Regions from separate parts of the Rossellomorea sp. KS-H15a genome, predicted to be linked through region 2. Evidence: riboswitches for the same ligand, from Rfam matches in the RefSeq annotation. Region 2 holds a riboswitch; each other region holds the start of a gene.
The links. A riboswitch is a leader RNA that binds a small molecule or an ion and turns the genes downstream of it on or off. The one in region 2 is predicted to bind S-adenosylmethionine.
Positions count from the first base shown of each region.

Region 1: it holds a riboswitch for S-adenosylmethionine, as region 2 does, so the genes downstream of both, M1J35_RS22850 (YezD family protein) here and M1J35_RS21780 (methionine ABC transporter ATP-binding protein) in region 2, are expected to answer to the same signal.
Region 3: it holds a riboswitch for S-adenosylmethionine, as region 2 does, so the genes downstream of both, M1J35_RS00605 (methionine ABC transporter ATP-binding protein) here and M1J35_RS21780 (methionine ABC transporter ATP-binding protein) in region 2, are expected to answer to the same signal.

Region 1 covers NZ_CP096886.1:2,863,488-2,867,692, forward strand. Annotated here, with positions in the region: gene M1J35_RS14550 (sulfate permease) at 1-750, opposite strand, end outside; gene M1J35_RS14555 (phosphoadenylyl-sulfate reductase) at 808-1,506, opposite strand; gene M1J35_RS22850 (YezD family protein) at 1,610-1,765, opposite strand; SAM riboswitch class I at 1,843-1,948, opposite strand; gene M1J35_RS14565 (MaoC/PaaZ C-terminal domain-containing protein) at 2,114-2,518, opposite strand; gene M1J35_RS14570 (MaoC family dehydratase N-terminal domain-containing protein) at 2,515-2,964, opposite strand; gene fabG (3-oxoacyl-ACP reductase FabG) at 2,989-3,747, opposite strand; gene M1J35_RS14580 (acyl-CoA dehydrogenase family protein) at 3,769-4,205, opposite strand, start outside.
Region 2 covers NZ_CP096886.1:4,231,174-4,235,378, reverse strand. Annotated here, with positions in the region: gene M1J35_RS21800 (YusG family protein) at 1-12, shown strand, start outside; gene M1J35_RS21795 (toprim domain-containing protein) at 190-549, shown strand; gene M1J35_RS21790 (thioredoxin family protein) at 552-869, shown strand; gene M1J35_RS21785 (SCP2 sterol-binding domain-containing protein) at 1,385-1,735, shown strand; SAM riboswitch class I at 1,848-1,954, shown strand; gene M1J35_RS21780 (methionine ABC transporter ATP-binding protein) at 2,106-3,128, shown strand; gene M1J35_RS21775 (methionine ABC transporter permease) at 3,125-3,793, shown strand; gene M1J35_RS21770 (MetQ/NlpA family ABC transporter substrate-binding protein) at 3,809-4,205, shown strand, end outside.
Region 3 covers NZ_CP096886.1:140,609-144,813, reverse strand. Annotated here, with positions in the region: gene M1J35_RS00615 (alpha,alpha-phosphotrehalase) at 1-1,091, shown strand, start outside; gene M1J35_RS00610 (LacI family DNA-binding transcriptional regulator) at 1,183-2,172, shown strand; SAM riboswitch class I at 2,361-2,466, shown strand; gene M1J35_RS00605 (methionine ABC transporter ATP-binding protein) at 2,536-3,549, shown strand; gene M1J35_RS00600 (methionine ABC transporter permease) at 3,539-4,204, shown strand.

The DNA of each region.
Region 1 (4,205 bases), 1.4 Mb from region 2:
AACCTGAGTCAGAGGGATCGGCAATCCATACAGAGAGCTCAAGATGACGAGGAAGGCTCCTGTTGAGGAAATGACAATTCCTTCAGCTTTAGAATATTGCGTAATTTTCTTGCCGTTTGTTTCGACTACTTTCTTTCCCAGTAAAACAGCTCCCAGTGCAACAAATGCACCACCAATCAAGATTCCACGTGAAGGTGATATCAGCTCTGCCCCCACCAAAGGACCAACGGCATTGGCAACATTATTCATGCCTGCTGAGAAAGCTTCAAAGAATCCAGCGATGATCAACAGATAAGCAAGCCACTGTTTATCAAAATGATACCCCCGCTTTTCAAGCTGAACTAAACCCAATCCTGCAAGCCATGTTACGAAAAAGGCGATGACAGGGACGATCACCCAGAAAGACATGATCGTAATAAGTGATTTTACATACAGAACCTGATAAGCTACCCCGACTCCTACAACCGCGCCAACCGTTACTTCACTCGTAGATAGCGGAATGCCGATCACATTCGCAAGAAACAATGAAATCGTTGCGGATAACAAAATAATGAGAACGACCTTTATCGACAATAGATTCTGTGGGATGATCCCAGAACTGATTGTCTTTACAACCTCTCCACCACCCAGAACCGCTCCACTCAGGACACCTGCCGCGCATATCCATAGCGCTGTCCGGATGTTCTTTATTGCGCCTGCACCATATGCCACTCCCATTGACGCTGCCGCTCCGCTGGCACCAATGTTCATGGCGAAGAACAAGCTGATCAGAAGGGCCGAGATTTCAAGCAAATCCCGTCACCCTATCTAATGGAGACCGCATTCTGTCTTTCCTTTTCCTTTCCATCTTCCGGAGCGAAGATCATTGACATCAATAGCCGGTGTGGTGCAATGGAAGCAGCCAATGCTCGGATACCCTTGATCGTGAAGGGGGTTATAAGAAAGATTATGCTTATGGGTATAACGCCAGATCTCCTTCCACGTCCAGTGAATCAGCGGACAGATTTTAACGGATTGAAATTTGTCATCTTTATTGATGAATTCAACATGTTGTCTTGTTGGGGATTGTTCCCTCCTTAATCCTGAAATCCATGCGTGCCCCTTGGATAATGTTTCTTTTAACGGGTCAAGCTTCCGAATTTGACAGCATTGGTTTGGTTTGGTTTCCCATAACTTATCCCCATATGCCTCTGCCTGCTCCTTGAGGGTCAACTGAGGCTTTTTCATATGGATGGTCAACTCGGGATACGCCTTCTTCACTTTCTCGATGATTTCATACGTTTCCTTGAAATGAACCCCTGTATCAAGGAATACAATGGTTGCCTGCGGTTTCACCTTGGATATGAGATCGATAAGCACAATGCCTTCTATCCCGAAACTGCACGCATATACAACCTCGTCACCATAATGATCATATGTCCATTTCAGGACGTTAAGCGCTCCTTTATAGACAGGATCCACTTCAAATTCCATGGATGCCTGTTTCCAAGTCTGATACGTTAACATAGTACACCCCATTCCCTGACGCTTATCCAAAGAAAAAGAGGCGGTAACAAAATATAAGGAGTCCCTATATTTTTGCTACGCGCCTCTAGTTTGTCTAGTCAGCTTATTTTATTCGGACTTTCTCATTTTTCTCTAATTGAATGACTTTTCCATCCTGTACGATAATCGTGATTGAACCAAAGCTCATGGTTTCAAGCATGGACTGGATTTTCTCTGCTACCAAGTCAAACTGTACATGCTGGTTCTTCTCTTTTTTCACATGATACCCCCAATTTTCTTCTTATCCAGATCAGAAAAAAACAACTTCCCATTTTGGAAAGTTGTTCAGGTAAGGTTACCTTATCTTCCAAAATGACTTCACATTTTGCTGGAATTAGCACCTTACAATACGTAGGTTGCTGGGCTTCGCAGGGCCAGATCCCTCCACCACTCTGGATAAGAGTTATTCATTTTAATATTCTAAATAATATCACAATTACAGCAGAAGTCAACCCGAGTTTTTCGATCGGATTTATGTCTTTTGTCTTATTTTATTCAAACATCATTCCATACATGTTTATTCGATTGGGGGTGGTTCTACGACAATTTTTCATAAAGCATTGCGCAACTATTCAAGGACCCTAAACGCGACGTTACCCTCAATTACGTTCTTCCCGGCTTGTTTTGTGGCTAAAACCTTAAAATGAAGGAGGTTTTCCTGTTTGTCCGTCAATTCTGCCCGTAATGTCACCACATCATGTAACATGACCATCCCTTTAAATCGTACCGAGTAATCCTGGATAAACCCTTCCTCATAGTGTGGGCTGAAAAGTTTGGACACATTGCCCATCGTCCACATTCCATGAGCGATGATTCCTGGAAGACCCAGCTTCAAGGCTTCATCATCGATGGTGTGTATCGGATTGTAGTCTCCGGAAGCTCCTGCGTATTTGATCAGGTCCATCCTCGTGACCGGAGCGAGTTCAACCGGGGGGAGTGTATCTCCTATTCCGAATGATTGTAGTATTGTCATTTACTCAACCTCTTTCTGACTTCTTCTGTAATAATGACAATCGCCTGGGAAGTGAAGATTCTTTCCCCACGAGAATCTTCCCCGACATCTTCGATGACAAGGAATCCCAGTTTCCCCCCGGTACCTTCCCGTTCATAATAGTTTTTTATTTCCGTATAACATTGAATCGTTTCCCCTACCTTCAAAGGTCTTTCATAATGAAAGGATTGTTCACCGTGAATCAACCCATCATTCGGTAAATGAAAGCCTTCGATCGAACCATAGTCGAATACTCTCGGAAAGGTGGGAGGGGCAATGTTCCCCCCATAAGAGGAGGACTTCCCGGCATCTTCATCCACATAAAAGGGATGGGGATCGCCAATGGCGTCTGCAAATTTCCGAACCGCTCCTCTTTCCACTGCATTTCGGGTGGAAGTAGACCTCTTTCCGATATAGGATTCAAACATATTCTTCACCTCTTTCTTCTTTATTCAGGCTTTCGGCCCTCCAGCAACGTAGAGAACCTGACCATTGACGAATGAAGATTTTTCATCTGCAAAAAAAGCGACGGCATTTGCAATATCTTCAGGAGTCCCGCTTCTTCCAACAGGGATTCCCTGGAGACTTGCTTCCACTAATTGATCGAAAGTGATCCCGATCCGTTTCGCAGTTTCTTTCGTCATATCGGTTTCAATAAAGCCCGGTGCTACAGCATTCGTGGTGATTCCGAATGGACCAAGTTCTATGGCAAGGGTTTTCGTCAAGCCTTGAAGACCTGCTTTAGCCGTTGCGTAGTTTGCCTGCCCGCGATTTCCCAATGCTGAGGTGGATGAAATATTGATGATGCGTCCGTACTTTTGTTTGACCATGTATTGTTGGGCTGCCTTCACTACATTGAATGAACCCTTTAAATGCACATCCATGACCGTCTCCCAATCGTTTTCGGTCATTTTGAATAACAGATTATCCCTGATGACCCCTGCATTATTCACCACAATGTCCAGGGAACCAAAAGATTCATATACTTCCTTCATAGCATTTTCAACTTCCCGGGATTCTACGACATTTGCCACTTTTGTATACAATTCATATTGTTTAAATACCTCACTCGCTTCATTCAACGCATCCTCATTGACGTCGATGATGGCCACCTTGGCCCCTTCTTCAGCCAGTAATCCGGCAATTGCCCTGCCGATCCCTCTGCTTCCACCTGTAACTAAAGCCACTTTTCCTCTGAATCGCTCTCCCATTTCGTCTGCCTCCATTTCTGTTTATACAAATTGCCCAAGTTTCACATGACCTTTTAATAAGTTCCTTGAAATGATCAGTTTTTGAATTTCATCGGTTCCATCATAAATGCGCCATAACCTTGCCTCCCGGTACCATCGTTCGATCGGCAGCTCTCTTGTATAGCCCATACCACCATGGATCTGGAGGACGCGATCTACGACCCGATTCCCCATATTGGATCCATATAGCTTGGCCATCGACGCAACGTGACGATTGTCTTCCCCTTGATCGAGTGTGAATGCTGCATTTAGCACGAGCCAGCGGGCCGCTTCAATTTCCACGGCTGAATCCGCAATCTGCCACTGAATCGCCTGCCGGTCCGCGATAGGTTTTCCAAATGTTTCTCTTTCTTTCGAATAGTCGATGGCCATTTGAAGAAGTCTTTCTGCTGCTCCCACCGCCTGGGCCCCAACAATCC
Region 2 (4,205 bases):
GGATGGTGTTAAAGGTGACCCGCGGTGCCAGATTCGTGTATGGATCTGGCACCATTTCTATAAGCAATGAAACAAACCACTTGCACTATTTTTTGTAAACATGAGAAAATATGAGTAGAAAGTGGACATCATCTCTTGTTATCTGAATATACTATCCTAATCTTATTTCTGAAAGATAAGGTGATGATCATGATGGAACTTGACGAAAAGGTAATCATTGTCGAAGGTACAACAGACAAGCGGAAAGTAAGAGACATAATCAAAGAACCGATTGAAATTATTTGCACAAATGGAACGATAAGCATCACCAAAATGGACGAACTCATCGATGAGCTGTTTGAAAGGGATGTATACATCCTCGTCGATGCGGATGATGCAGGGGAGAAGTTACGTAAACAATTCAAGCGTGAATTCCCCGAGGCGGAACACCTTTATATAGACCGGATGTATAAGGAAGTGGCCGCGGCCCCGGAATATCATCTTGCCTCCGTTCTCATTGGTGCCAATATCGATGTGCATAAAGAATATCTTGGAAAAAGGATGATTTAGTTTTGTTGGAGGTAAGCCAGACAGAAGAATTAAACGAATCGATCAGATCCCATGCGTTGGAAGCCGTTTATCTATATACACCGATGTGTGGTACGTGTCAGGTCGCGGGTAAAATGTTGGAAGTGGTCGAGAAACTCCCCCAGTCATTTCATTTTGTGAAGGCGAACCTGAACTATCTGCCCCAATTTGCCGAAGAACAATCCATTGAAAGCGTCCCCTGCCTTCTTTTATTTAAAGATGGACAGGAAATGGAAAGAATCTATGCCTTTCAATCCGTCCCATTCCTATACGAAACCATCAACAAAATCCAAAACATCTAGTGGGGATAAGAGACCTTTATGAAAGGTCTTTTTATTTTGTCTTCACTTCTATTCTTCACCAGCTTTAGAAATAGGAGGAAATTGCCCTCTCAACACATATGAATAAATGATTATTAAAACGAACTAATTTGAGAAGTACATTATTAGTGTTGATTGGAGCGGAAGATGCTCGACTCCTTCGGGAATAGCGGGAAAGTTGAGACCCCGCAGGGCGAAGCACGAGGAGGCTCAACTCACGCCCCGAGGAAAGCGAGCATCTGGAGCGGAAATCAACCAGCACGATGCTGATAAAAAACAGAAAAAGTTTACGAAAGTAGTCATTTTCTTTCTACAAACGAGGACATATTTCTTGGGAAATGTTTCGAATCCCATCATTTTTTGACTGGTCATCACCCAATTTCTTACTGTTCGACAAATAAGATAAACTCATTCAAAACATGTCGAGAATGTCTAAAAGGAAAAAATACCTAAAAGTGGAATTGATACTATATAGAAGTTTCACTGGGAGGGTATTCATGCGAATCTATTTAGAGGAATTAGTAGATCAGTGTCATTCAAGGTATCACTTACGACTCTTGTTTCCGGACAGCCCATTTGTTCTTCAATTTCAATGTGAAAAGGAGCGTTATGCGATCTCCGTTTCAAACAGAGGTTGTGCTGTATTGCGTGATGGTAGCAGGCAATCGCATTTTGATATTAAGGGAAAAGAGAAGGACATGCTATCCCTACTAACAGGAGAAGAGCGATTGTCTCAACTGATTGAAAACGGCATCCTGGAAGTCAGGGGAGGATACCGCCAGCTGTTATTTGTAGAATCCATCCTCTGGCTGACAAGGTCCAGGATGAAGGAACCGGTTCAAGTTTAAAAAACATAAGAAAAAAGAATTGACACATTTCTATTTTCGATGATAGAATCTCTCTTGTAGCAAATTTTCAGAGTCTTTAACAATTCAAAAAAATTAATAAATCGATACTTTACTCTTATTTAGAGAGGTGGAGGGACGTGCCCTATGAAGCCCGGCAACCGTCAATGAAAATTGAAATGGTGCCAATTCACTCAAAGCATTTGCTTTGAAAGATGAGAGAAAGGATAGTCCTATATATGATTATGCCTTTCTGCTTATCGCAGGAAGGCATTTTTTATTGTATACGAAAAGGCTGTGGGGATTGCCCGGTATGTGCAACTGTAATTCTTATTAAAAAGGTCGTTTTACTCAGAAAGAAGGTGGAGACAGCATGATTACCATATCAGATGTGAAAAAAATCTATCAATCAAAATCTGGCCCGATTTCAGCCGTTGATGGCGTCAACATCGACATTGGCCAAGGGGAAATTTTTGGAGTGATTGGCTATAGTGGGGCAGGGAAAAGTACGTTGATCCGGATGCTCAATGGACTTGAAGTTCCCACAAATGGAACCGTGAACGTAAATGGACAGATCGTTTCCAAAGTGAAAGGGAAAGATCTTCGGCAGGCGAGGCAGTCAATAGGGATGATCTTTCAGCATTTCAATCTCCTTTGGTCGCGTACGGTACTTGAAAATATCCAGTTTCCATTAGAAATAGCCGGTGTTTCTAAGAAGGAGAGAGTGCGAAGGGCCAATGAATTATTGGAGCTGGTGGGATTAGATGGAAGAGGAGACGCCTATCCATCCCAGTTGAGCGGTGGACAGAAACAGAGGGTCGGGATTGCGAGATCCCTTGCAAATAATCCCGACGTCCTTCTCTGTGACGAAGCCACCTCTGCTTTAGATCCGCAAACAACAGATTCCATCCTTGATTTATTGGTGGATATTAATAAACGTTTAGGTCTGACCATCGTCCTGATCACCCATGAAATGCACGTGATCAAAAAAATCTGCCATCGTGTGGCAGTCATGGAACAAGGGAAGGTGGTAGAGCTCGGGGATGTTCTTGAGGTGTTCAGAAACCCTAAAGAGCAGGTGACGAAGCGATTTGTGAAAGAAGTATCACAAGTGGAAGAAACAGGGGAAACGATCGATCACCTGTTAGCACAATATCCTGAAGGGAAAGTACTGAAATTCACCTTCGTTGGTGAATCGACTGAGCAACCGCTCATTACCAGCTTGATCCGACGTTTTGACCTGGATGTCAATATCCTTCAAGGACAGATTTCCCAGACGCAAAATGGGGCTTATGGTACGCTGTTCGTCCATCTTGATGGAAACGAAGAGACGATTTCTGCAGCCGTTGCCTTCGCTGAGGAACAGATGGTCAAAGTGGAGGTGATCGGGAGATGATAGAAAATATATTTCCGAATGTAGACTGGGAGAAGATGTGGGAAGCGACTGTTGAAACCCTTTATATGACGGGGATGTCAGTCCTGATTACCTTCGTAATAGGACTGATTCTTGGGATCCTTTTATTTCTTACATCCAAGGAAAATTTATGGGAAAACAAGCTTACTTATACGGTGACCAGTGCAGTGGTCAATGTATTCCGCTCGATTCCGTTCATTATCCTGATTGTATTACTGATTCCATTCACCAAATTTTTATTGGATACCATCCGCGGGGCGAACGCGGCTCTTCCGGCCCTGATCATCGGAGCAGCACCGTTTTACGCACGCATGGTGGAAATTGCATTAAGAGAAGTGAACAAAGGCGTCATTGAAGCAGCGAAAGCGATGGGGGCGAAGACTAGCACGATCATATGGAAAGTGCTTATTCCCGAATCTCTTCCGGCTTTGGTTTCAGGTATCACGGTAACAGCCATCGCCCTGGTGGGTTATACGGCAATGGCTGGTGTCATCGGGGCCGGGGGATTAGGAAACCTCGCTTACCTGGATGGTTTTCAACGGAGCAGGGAGGATGTAACCCTTGCCGCAACCATCATGATTTTACTCGTTGTATTCGCCATTCAAATCATTGGAGACTACTTCACAAATAAATTAGACAAACGATAAGAGGAGAGAAAACAGATGAAAAAATGGTTAGCAGGAATAGTAGCAGCAACAAGTATCTTTGGATTGGCAGCATGCGGGAGTGATTCCGGATCCGGAAGCAGTGACGAGAAGGAATTAGTGGTAGGCGCGTCAAACGTTCCCCACGCGGAAATCCTTGAAAAAGTGAAACCGATTTTGGAAGATAAGGGAATCGACCTGCAAATTGAAACATATCAAGACTATATCCTTCCGAATAAAGACCTGGATAATGGTGATTTGGATGCGAACTATTTCCAAACCGTTCCATACATGGATCTGCAGATGAAAGAGAACGAATATAATTTCGTCAATGCAGGCGGAATTCATATCGAGCCAATCGGTGTGTATTCCAAAAAGTATAAATCTCTTGAGGACCTTCCTGAAGGTGCCACGA
Region 3 (4,205 bases), 320 kb from region 2:
TGATGAACTACTGGCTCGATAAAGGGGTCAGCGGTTTCCGTATGGATGTAATCGATCTGATCGGGAAAGAAGTCGATGAGAACGTACTGACCGACGGGCCGAAGCTCCATGAGTATTTACAGGAAATGCATGAAAAGGTCCTTTCTCAATATCCGACTGTGACGGTCGGTGAGACGCCATCGGCAACCCCGGAAACGGCTCAGTTATATACGGGGAAAGGCAGGAATGAACTTGATATGGTGTTCACCTTCCAGCATATGTCCCTGGACGAGCGGGCAGGGGAAGGGAAGTGGGCACTTAAGGAGCTGGATTTCCCGGAATTGAAAAGAGTATTGAGCAAGTGGCAGACATCCCTGTTTCAGAAGGGGTGGAACAGTTTATACTGGAATAATCACGACCAGCCCCGTATCGTCTCCAGATGGGGGAACGACCAGAAATATCGCATAGAATCCGCCAAGATGCTTGCAACCGTTCTTCACATGATGCAGGGGACGCCTTTCGTCTATCAAGGAGAAGAAATCGGGATGACGAATAGTAACTGGGACGATATCACCCAATACCGTGACATTGAAACGATTAACTATTTTCAAGAAAAGAAAACGGAAGGCGTGCCCGAGCATGAGATCATGAAATCGATCCGGACGAAGGGCAGGGATAATGCCAGGACACCATTTCAATGGAATGACGATATTCATGGAGGTTTTACCGAGGGAAATCCTTGGATTGAAGTGAACTCGAACTTTAGCGAAATTAACGCGGAACAGGCATTGAAGGATCAGGACTCCATCTTTTATCATTATAAAAAACTCATTGCACTCAGAAAACGACTGGATATTCTCGTTTATGGAGAGTATGAGCTTTTATTGGGGGATCATCCTGAAATCATGGCATACTCGAGGAAATGGGACGATCAAACCTTGTTGGTAGTGGCGAACTTCTACGGAGGGAATCCTGAATTCCATTTGCCTGAAGCAGCAGATGATTCTCATACCGAAATCCTCATCAGCAACTATTCGGATTCAAGTGAACGACCGTCAGACATCAACTCCCTTCGTCCCTATGAGGCGATCGTATATTTGTTAGAAAAATAGCCCAATACTTGAAGCGCTTTCATGTATGATGAACAGAAGAAATCAGTCAAGAAGGATGCCTTCATTTATAGAAGCAATAGGATGTGAACTTATGGCAACCATCAAAGATGTGGCTAAACTGTCTGGAGTCGCCGTTTCGACCGCTTCTTATGCATTAAACAACAGTAAGAAAGTCAGTGAAGAAACACGACAGAAAGTTTTAGCGGCAGCCAAACAATTGAATTACCAAAAAAACGGGCTTGCTTCCGATTTGAAGCGGACAAGCACGAATACCATCGCCTTGATCCTGAGCGATCTATCAGGACCTTATTACTCCGAACTGATCAAGGGCGTACAGGATGTGACCTCCACGAACGGATATGATTTGATTGCCTGCAGTTCCATCGGTGGGGCACAGTCCACCGCCGTGAAGTTTTTAAAAGAAAAAAGGGTTGATGGCGTCATCATCCTTGCCCATAATATCAATGATGAGACCATCCTGGAGTCGGCAAGGGAAGGCTTTCCGATCGTGGTCCTCGACAGGAGCATCAAAAGCGATTACGTCACCCAGATCGAAGTCGATAATGTGCACGGAGCGTTCGTGGCAACAGAACATTTGATTGAAAGGGGAAGCCGTGACATCGCGTTTATCAGCGGACCTTACAACTCCCATGACAACGAACTTCGATTCCAGGGCTTCCGGGAGGCACTGGACAAACACGGCATCGACTATAAATCCAAATGGAAAGTCTCCGGGGGCTTCACCCGTGAAGGAGGCTATCAGGCGACGAAAATGCTGATCGCCCAACGGGATGTCCCACAGGCCATTTTCTATGCAAACGATGAAATGGCCATCGGCGGCCTCCAGGCACTGAACGAAAAAAACATTTCCGTTCCAGGGGATATTTCCATCATTGGCTTTGACGATATCCAGCTGTCAGAATACGTGTCCCCGCCCCTGACGACCATGAGGCAGCCGAAATATGAAGCGGGTGCGCTTGCCGTTCACCTGATCTTTCAGATGCTCTTGAAGGAAGAGGTCGATTCGTATTACAAGCTCACAACGGAGCTGATAGAGAGAGATTCGGTGAAAAAACGGTAGATGAGTGGAAGAGCCTGACCTTTCCTGTATGGGAGGGGTCGGTTTTTTTTATATACACAAAAATCTTTCGTTGCCAGGACAACAAAGATAACGCTTACATAAAAATACCACTAAAATCACCTCTTGACTTCCCCTTCGATACCCAGTATTATCCTCTATAAGATAAATATTTGAAAATTACATACATTCAATTATCCAGAGTGACCGAGGGATCAGGCCCTATGACGTCCGGCAACCTCCAGTAATGGAACGGTGCTAATTCCTGCAGAATGATTTCATTCTGAGAGATAAGTCGAGATAAACAGGCGATGCTTCTTTCAGTTGAAAGAGGCATTTTTTATTGGAGAAAAAGGGGTGTGCACATTGATCGAGATTCGGAATCTGGTAAAAACGTACAAAACAAAAAAGCAAACGGTGGTCGGTGTCGACAACGTCTCTGTCACCATCAAAAAAGGGGAGATCTTCGGGATCGTCGGGTACAGCGGAGCGGGGAAGAGCTCACTCATTCGCTGCCTGAATCTATTAGAAACACCGACATCAGGGGAAATCATCATCGATGGACAGGATTTCACGAAGCTCACATCCAAGCAATTAAGACTTGCACGGCAAAAAACGAGCATGATCTTCCAGCATTTTCACCTCATCAAATCGAAGACGGTGTTTGATAATCTCGCCTTTGCTTTGAAAGCGGCACATGTACCGAAAGTGAAAATCAAACCAAGGGTCGTCGAGCTCCTGGAAATGGTCGGCCTTTCAGACAAAGCGGATGCGTATCCGGCCCAGCTCAGCGGGGGACAGAAGCAGAGAGTCGGGATTGCGAGGGCACTTGCCAACAACCCATCGGTATTACTTTGCGACGAAGCGACGTCGGCATTGGATCCAAATACGACGAAATCTATCCTGAGGCTTTTAAAAAAAATCAATAAGGAACTGGGATTGACCATCGTCCTCATCACCCACGAAATGGAAGTGGTGAAGGAAATCTGTGACAGGATGGCCGTGATGCAGGACGGGAAGATCGTGGAGGAAGGTCCCGTGTATGACCTGTTTGCCGAACCGAAACAGCCTTTGACGAAGCAGTTCATCGAAACGATTCTCCAATTCGAACTGCCTCAGCATCTGGTGGAATCGAGAAAAGGGAAGCTCATCAAGATTCAATTCAAGGGGTCCATTGCCGAGGAGAGCGTTGTATCAGAGGTGTTTCAGCGCTACAAGGTGCAGGGGAATATCCTCCACGGGAAGATCGAATATATTCAGGATGTCCCACTCGGGATCTTCATCATGGAGCTGATCGGATCAGCTGACGAAATCGAAGCGGCAATCCGTTATATCACGGCCAAGACGCAAAGCCTGGAGGTGCTGGAGGATGCTGCCTGATTCATTGACTTCTATATTGCCAGAATTGAATAAAGCCTTTTTTGAAACGGTGTATATGGTGGGGATTTCACTGGCCGTAGCGATTGTGGTGGGATTGCCCCTTGGGATTCTGCTCTTTGTGACAGACAAGGGCTTATTTTTACAAAATAGTGTGATTAAAAAAGTGGTTGGATTCATTGTGAACATGGTCCGCTCGGTTCCATTCATTATTCTATTAGTCGCACTCTTACCCTTAACTAAACTATTGACCGGTACGACGATCGGACCGACGGCGGCATCGGTATCACTCTCGGTAGCGGGCATTCCGTTTTTTGCGAGAATGGTAGAAACGTCTCTCAGGGAGATTGATAAAGGGGTCATCGAAGCCTCGGTTTCAGTCGGAGCGAGTCCATGGATGATCATCAAGGACGTGCTGTTACCGGAAGCACGGCCTGCCGTCATTCAGGCGATCACGATTACAACCATCAGTTTAGTCGCCTATTCCGCCATGGCCGGCATCGTCGGCGGCGGGGGAGTCGGTGACCTGGCGATCCGATTCGGATATTACAGATACGATAACACGGTGATGATCACCACCGTTGTCATCCTGATTTGTCTGGTACAGCTCATCCAATATACGGGTGATATATTTGCACGATTAGTCGATAAACGATAAC